One region of the Staphylococcus hyicus genome, then DNA from elsewhere that is predicted to be linked to it. Evidence: predicted binding sites of a transcription regulator. Region 1 holds the regulator's gene; the other holds the start of a gene.

Region 1 (4,196 bases):
CCCTTCTGGTGGACCAGTAATAGCAGGTGTATTGAATTTCACCACTTCTCCATTATCATTTACTTTGGCTAATAACTGACTACTCCGTCTTTCCCAAGACTGCGTACGATGATTACCCGTATACATATAATAAAGTTGGTTTTGAAATTCAAATGCGCTACCACTGTAGGCACCATGGCTATCATACATCGTGTCTGGTTTTAATATTGGACCCTGAGGTTTTAATGTCACTAATGTATTTCCATTATAGTGGAACCAATATTTCAAACCATGAACTGCACCTAATGGAAACCATTGATGCGATAAATAATACTGACCTTGAAAATAAATCAAACCATTTGGGTCATTTAATAAACCCGTTGGGGGCTGAATATGAAATTTTTGGCGATACAGGGATGCTTGCACACGATTTTTTAATGTATCAAGTGATTTGGTATTCACATCCTCTAACTTTTGGTAACGCTTTTCCCGACTCCATTGCTCCATTCCTTTACATTTCCTCCTTTATAAATTTTTGTAGATAAGATGAATCTAATGCTTCTCGAACCTACTCAACTTGATAAGTCACATAGCGCATATCAAGAACACTATTCAATCTATGTAAATATTAAAGTTGCTATACTTGTATGAATCCTATTTATTAGGCACGCGTTAAAACTTGTGTGGTGGTGATCATACATTAATAAATCGTAAAAAATGAGTCATTTGTGCTTTCATAATCTCTATGTTATTTTATCACACATCGCCACTGATAAATGAAATTTTTTCAATATAAAACCGATCAAACCCTTTCGTCTAAAGGATTTAATCGGCATCAATTGTGCTTAGGCTTTTTGCACAGTTATGGTCCAAGAAGCATCTCCTATTTGTTCATAGTTTGTAACTGGATAACCATTTTCAGCAGCCCAATTAGGAATGGCTTCTGTAGCTTGTGTACAATCAAAATCGATTTTCAGTTCGTCTCCTAATGCTATTTCTTGCATTTTCTTTTGCGCTTCAATAAGTGGAAATGGACAAACCATCCCTACTGTTCCTAAATCATGTATCATTTTGAACCCTCCGTTTGTTATGGATTATGACGCACGCATTGCTTGCGACTGTATTGTTTTCCCCCGTTGTACAGTTCTCATAGGTCGAACAAACATAAAATAACTCATAAACCACGTACCAATAATCATAAAGGCTAGTGCTATCCAACCTTGCCATGATAATGCTGCAGTAGCAACTAATCCATTACCAATGGAGCATCCTCCTGCGACTGCTGCCCCAAAACCCATGAAAGTACCTCCAACAGCACTATTGCGCAGTGTTTTCTTATCCGGTAAACGCCATGCAAATTCTCTTGAGCCTCGCGCTGCAATATATGATCCAAAAAAGATTCCAATAACTAGAAAAACACCCCAGTCTATAGTTGAAACATCACCTGTCGTTAAAAACATGACAATTTTAGAAGAAGGAGTGGTGATTCCTAATCCGCCTTGTCGCCCAGTGGACTCTGACATGGGCCAAGCAATTAACGCTATAAAGCCGACTACAATTGCTGCAACAAAGGGATGGAAACGTTTCTCAAATAAAATGTGACGTAACCCTGTATATCGTTGTTTTAATTGTGGTACTGCTATTTTAGGTTTCGGTTTTCTCAATGTTCTATTGACTAGAAACAGCGTAACACCAACTAAAATAATTAAAAATATCCAACTTGGAATACCTGTCGATTGAGCCATATCTGCATTGGCAACTGTCTTACTATTAATTTTATTCATTAAGGGGGCTAAAACGCCATTTTTAGTAATCGCCGCAAATAATGCATACATTAAAAGGGCTATCCAACTCCCAATCAATCCTTCACCCGCACGGTAATACGTACCAGTAGCACATCCTCCCGCTAAAATGATACCGATACCAAAAATAAATGAGCCAATGATTGTTCCAATTATTGGAAACGTCTCATTTGAAATAGTAATTACCCCAATGGCGTTTAAAAGAAAAATTCCGATAGCTTGAATTGTTATAGCAATAAGTAATGCATAAAACATTTTATTGTTTCTTTGAACATACATATCCCGAAAGCCGCCTGTTAAGCAAAACCGAGTACGTTGCATTACAAAACCTAACAGTCCCCCTACGATTAGCCCACTTATAATTGTCCAAACCATTTAAACATCTCCTATCCCGATTATTATGATAAGAATTATAACAAATAAACTATTTTTATCAAGGGGATATTCCAAAATAAAAAAATCGAAGCACTTACACTTCGATTTTTCATTTATATATTAAGTTGATTCTCATGCATCATACATTCTAACGTTAATGATTAAAAATGTTTTATTGCTTAACCATAGTTTTTCATAAAAAACAATAACGACTGAAGTTCAACGCCTAAATCGATTTGATGTACTTGAACATCATTTGGCACTTGCACTGGTGATGGTGTAAAATTTAAAATTCCTTTTACGCCAGCAGCAACAACTTTGTCTGTAACACTTTGGGCAACCTTAATCGGTGTCGCAATAATAATTACTTCTAACGCTTGATCTTGAATCACTTTTTTCATTTCATCCATTGATTTCACTGTTACATCACCAATTTTTGTACCAACAATATCTGGATCAATATCAAAAGCTTCTGTAATAAACATATCGTCATGTATTGGAAAGTTAAATGAAATTAACGCTTTTCCTAAATGTCCCACACCGACAACACCAATTTTAATTAAATCAGCATCACTCAATTCGGATTTGAAAAACTCTAATAAACTGTCAATATTGTAACCATACCCTTTTTTACCAAGTTCACCGAAGTAAGAAAAATCACGTCTAATTGTAGCAGAATCTATACCAAGACCTTCGCTTATTTCTTTAGAATTAACGCGAGATGTTCCTTTCGATTTGAGACTATTTACAAAGCGATAATATAACGGTAAGCGCTTCAATGTCGCGCGTGGAATTTTATTTAATTCTTTAGTCATTTTCGTTCCTCCATCTTTCACATGCCATTTCAGGCAACAAACTAAGTCATATGTGCTATTGTAGCTTTAAAAATATTTTATAATAAAAAGAATTATCTACTTTATATACTATAAATATCTGTAAATACATTATGACTTAATATTGTTTTGTTAAAAAATTCACCAACTTTTATTCATAATAATTATAACTTAAAACCGGTTTTAAAGGAACATAATCTATTTGATACCCTTTCACTTTGTTGTACAATAATTAAGAATGAAAGGAGCTTGCACATGATACTAATGCAATTAAATCAACTTTCAAAATCATTTGACGGTGAGGAAATTTTCAATAACGTCAATTTTGAAGTACAGACAGGCGAACGTATTGGCATCGTTGGTCGAAATGGTGCTGGAAAATCAACGCTAATGAAAATTATTGCTGGCGTAGACAATTACGATAGCGGGCATATCTCTAAAATTAAAGGTTTGAAGATTGGCTATTTAACCCAACAGATGACACTAGATACCAAAAATACGGTAATCGAGGAAATGTCGAAACCCTTTCAAGAAATCGAGTCAATTGCACAAAAGATGCAATTTGAAACCGATTGGTTGAGTACACATGCAGATGATTATGAAAGTCCCGAATATCAAGAACACTTAAATCGTTATGAATCATTATCTAATCAATTCGAACAAATGGAAGGATACCAATATGAAAGTAAAATTAAAACCGTTTTACATGGCTTAAAATTTACAGTAGAAGATTATGATAGACCAATTAATGATTTCAGTGGTGGCCAAAAAACACGTTTGTCACTTGCACAAATGTTATTAAGTAAACCTGATCTACTCTTATTGGATGAACCGACCAATCACCTTGACATGGAAACCACAGAATGGCTTGAGGAGTATTTAAAATATTTTAATGGCGCGATTGTCATCATCTCCCATGACCGTTTCTTTTTAGACAAAATTGTTACCCAAGTGTATGATGTCGCACTAGGCGAAGTAAAACTTTATAAAGGTAACTATGCAAAATATGTTCAGCTACGTGACCAATATTATGAAAAGCGCATGATTGAATATGAGCGTCAACAATTAGAAATTAAACGCCTTGAAACATTTGTTGATAAAAATATCACACGTGCTTCGACTAGTGGAATGGCTAAAAGTCGACGTAAAATTTTAGAAAAAATGGAACGAATTGAAAAGCCTTTATTAGATGCTAAAAGTGCTAATA
Region 2 (4,196 bases), 310 kb from region 1:
CATCGGCATGGCAAAAACCAAAACAATTAAAGACCAACATCATCCGGATTTAATGTTAGATGCAGGAGATGCTTTTCAAGGGTTACCATTATCAAATCAATCAAAAGGTGAAGAAATGGCTAAAGCCATGAATGCCGTTGGTTATGATGCGATGGTTGCAGGTAATCATGAATTCGATTTTGGTTTTGATCAATTGAAAAAGTTAGAAGGTATGCTTAATTTTCCAATTTTAAGTTCTAATGTGTACAAAAATGGCAAATTAGCTTTTAAACCATCGGCAATCATTGAAAAAAATGGGGTGCGTTATGGCATTATCGGTGTAACGACACCTGAAACAAAAACGAAAACAAGTCCTACAGGTATTCGAGGCGTCACATTTGATGACCCGCTTAAAAGTGTTTTACGTGAAATGGATGCACTCAACGGTAAAGTTGATGCGTTTGTGATTTTATCTCATTTGGGGGTAGATTCAACAACACAAGAAACGTGGCGTTCAGATTATTTAACACAACAAATTCAGCAACGCTCACAGTACACAGTGCCAACAATTGTTATTGACGGGCATTCTCATACAGTGATGCAACATGGTCAAATGTATGGTCGTGATTTACTTGCGCAAACAGGAACAGCACTTGCGAATATCGGTAAAATAGATTTTAATTTTAACAACAATACTGTAAGTGACCTTAAAGCATCTTTAATCAGTGTAAAAGATGTAGCCCAGATACAACCAGATCCAATAGTGAAAGCACAAGTAGATAAAGCGAATGAGGCATTCTTAAAAGAAACGTCTGAAGTGGTGATTCCAAATAACGAAATTGACTTTGTTGGGGAACGTGATCACGTGCGTCGTCATGAGACAAATCTAGGTAATGCAATTGCGGACGCAATGGAAGCATATAGTAAAGACCATTTTAGTCAACCGGCTGACTTTGCTGTGACGAATAGTGGTGGCATTCGTGCCTCAATCAACAAAGGCGAGGTAACGTTAAATCACATCATTACCGTACTGCCATTTGGTAATACGATTTCTCAAATTAAAGTCAAAGGGTCTGATGTTTTAGCAGCATTTGAACATAGTTTAAGTGCACCGCTTGAAACAGTTAATGACGTGAAGCAATTATCTGCGAATGGTGGTTTATTACAAGTTTCGAAATCTATCCGTGTTTATTATGATATGAATCAATCAGCTGGAAAACGTATTAAAGCAATTCATATTTTAAATAAGCAAACAGGTAAGTTTGAGGCGCTAGATGTCAATCGTGTGTATCATGTTGCGACAAATGATTTCACTGCCTCGGGCGGAGATGGTTATACGATGTTAAATGGCCCTAGGGAAGAAGGGTTATCATTAGATAAAGTGTTTGCAGATTATTTAAAACAAGCGGATGTATCACAATATAATACTAAAGCGCCAACTCGAATCATTAATGGTAAGCCTGAAGTTTTAGAAGCACAAGAAGATAAAGTGGTGCCTTTCCCGAAACAACCGCAACAAGGTGCATCGAATGGTGCGACTCAACAATCAATGGTTCCTAAAATGAATATGAAAGTAATAAATGCGAAACAAACGCATCATATTCATAATGGTGTAAAAATCATAGGTGATGCACCTTTTGTTCCTATTAATGGTCAAAATGGCTATGTACAAGTAAATGGTGAATGGGTGTCATTACACACTAGTCATGTTTTATTATCGACTAAAAAGATACAACAATTACCTGATACAGGACATTCTGAACAAACGCCTATATGGGTAGGCGGATTACTTGTCTTGGGTGGTATGGTATTAACAAGACGTTACACTGCTTAAAATGATGAGAAAAAAGCTATAGCTTTCGTAGTGTAAGGATTAAACGCTCAAAATTCCACGTGGAATTTTGAGCGTTTTTTTGCGTTGATTTTTAAAACAGAACATTTTAAGTGTTTTTAAATGGCAATGATTGATAAAAATATCTGTGTATCAACTATGTGAATTTTTTAACATTAGGGGATTTTACTATCGAATTAGGTATTTCCCTAATGTTGTGTGTGAAGGTTGAATTATACAATTGAATTAAGTTGGAAAGCCTATGTATTTAAGGAGGATGAACATGGTTAAATTTGGATTGAATTTCTTTAAACCTACTGAAAAGTTCAATGGGAACTGGTCGGTTTTAGAACATAAAAGCCGTGAATGGGAAAAGATGTATAGAGAACGTTGGAGCCACGATAAAGTGGTGCGTACAACACATGGTGTGAACTGTACGGGCTCATGTTCGTGGAAAGTATTTGTTAAAAATGGTGTCATTACATGGGAGAATCAACAAATAGACTATCCAAGTTGCGGACCTGATATGCCTGAATTTGAGCCGCGTGGTTGCCCACGAGGTGCATCATTTTCATGGTATGAATACAGTCCATTACGTATTAAATACCCATATGTCCGCGGAAAATTATGGGATTTATGGACAAGTGCATTAGACGAACACCAAGATCCAATCAAGGCATGGGCTTCCATAGTAGAGGACGAGGAAAAAGCAACCATTTACAAATCTGCACGTGGTAAAGGTGGACACATTCGAGCGAATTGGAAAGACGTGTCACAGCTGATTGCAGCACAATTAATTTACACAATTAAAAAAGATGGTCCGGACCGTATCGCTGGGTTTACACCAATTCCTGCCATGTCAATGATCAGTTATGCAGCGGGTGCCCGCTTCATTTCATTACTTGGTGGAGAAATGTTAAGTTTCTATGATTGGTACGCAGATTTACCACCAGCATCTCCACAAATTTGGGGTGAACAAACAGACGTTCCAGAATCAAGTGACTGGTATAACTCGTCATACATTATGATGTGGGGCTCTAACGTACCTTTAACGCGTACGCCAGATGCGCACTTTATGACTGAAGTGCGTTATAAAGGAGCGAAAGTGATTTCGGTAGCACCTGACTATGCTGAAAACGTTAAGTTTGCGGACAACTGGATGGCACCTAATCCCGGTACAGATGCAGCCATTGCACAAGCGATGACGCATGTCATTCTTCAAGAGTTTTATGAAGATAATCCATCAGAAATGTTTATTAACTATGCAAAGCAGTACTCAGATATGCCATTTATCATTCGTTTAGATCAAGATGATAAAGGATACAAAGCAGGGCGTTTTTTACGGTCAAGTGATTTAGGAAGTACAACGCCGAATAGTGAGTGGAAACCGGTTGTAATTGATGCTTTAACAGACACCATTCAAGTTCCAAACGGTACTATGGGTCAACGTTGGGAAGATGGCAAACAATGGAACTTAAAACTTGAAAATGAACAAGGCGAAAAAATCGATCCAAGCATGTCTGTCGTGACTGGCGAACATGAAATTGTAACGATTCAGTTCCCTTACTTTGATAATGCAGGCAACGGTGTGTTTGAACGTCCAATTGCAGTGCGTAAAGTCACTTTGGCAAACGGTGAAGAAGTGCTTGCGGCAACGATTTATGACTTGATGACAAGTCAATATGGCGTTAAACGATTCAATCACCCATTAGAATCGAAAGACTTTAATGACGCAGAATCATTCTATACACCGGCTTGGCAAGAAAAAGTGACAAGTGTTAAAGCAAATTTAGTGACTCAAGTCGCACGTGAATTTGCGCAAAATGCAATTGATACAGGCGGTCGCTCAATGATTATCATGGGCGCAGGTATTAACCACTGGTTTAACTCTGATATGATTTATCGATCTATTTTGAACTTAGTCGTACTTTGTGGTTGCCAAGGTGTTAATGGTGGCGGTTGGGCGCACTATGTAGGTCAAGAAAAATGTCGTCCGATTGAAGGGTGGAGCACCATTGCATTTGCAAAAGACTGGCAAGGTCCACCACGTTTACAAAACGGCACAAGTTGGTTCTATTTCGCTACAGATCAGTGGAAATACGAAGAATCTGGTGTAGACCGTTTAGCGTCACCATTGGCTGAAAATGTGAAGTTGCAACACCCTGCTGATTATAATGTCTTAGCAGCGCGCAATGGTTGGTTACCGTCTTACCCACAATTTGATCGCAACAGCTTAATGTGGGGCGAAGAAGCAAAAGATGCAGGGGAATTTACGAACGAAGCGGTTTTAAAACGTGCATTAGACGATGTGAAATCCCGTAAAACAAAATTTGCGATTGAAGACCCAGATTTACGTAAAAACCATCCTAAATCATTATTCGTATGG

What was found. The regulator Rex, encoded in region 1, represses fermentation and respiration genes when NADH is low (regulators of the CRP and FNR family bind a similar motif). The targets are predictions, from matches to a motif close to TTGTGAAATATTTCACAA.
Region 2: a site for Rex is predicted at 1,970-1,987, ahead of SHYC_RS02385 (nitrate reductase subunit alpha). Genes of this name have one in related genera too.

Annotation. Positions count from the first base shown of each region.
Region 1 is NZ_CP008747.1:868,819-873,014, reverse strand. It holds gene SHYC_RS03985 (sucrose-6-phosphate hydrolase) at 1-486, opposite strand, end outside; gene SHYC_RS03980 (sulfurtransferase TusA family protein) at 825-1,049, opposite strand; gene SHYC_RS03975 (YeeE/YedE family protein) at 1,074-2,156, opposite strand; gene SHYC_RS03970 (redox-sensing transcriptional repressor Rex) at 2,336-2,971, opposite strand; gene SHYC_RS03965 (ABC-F family ATP-binding cassette domain-containing protein) at 3,245-4,196, shown strand, end outside.
Region 2 is NZ_CP008747.1:561,762-565,957, forward strand. It holds gene SHYC_RS02380 (5'-nucleotidase C-terminal domain-containing protein) at 1-1,813, shown strand, start outside; gene SHYC_RS02385 (nitrate reductase subunit alpha) at 2,094-4,196, shown strand, end outside.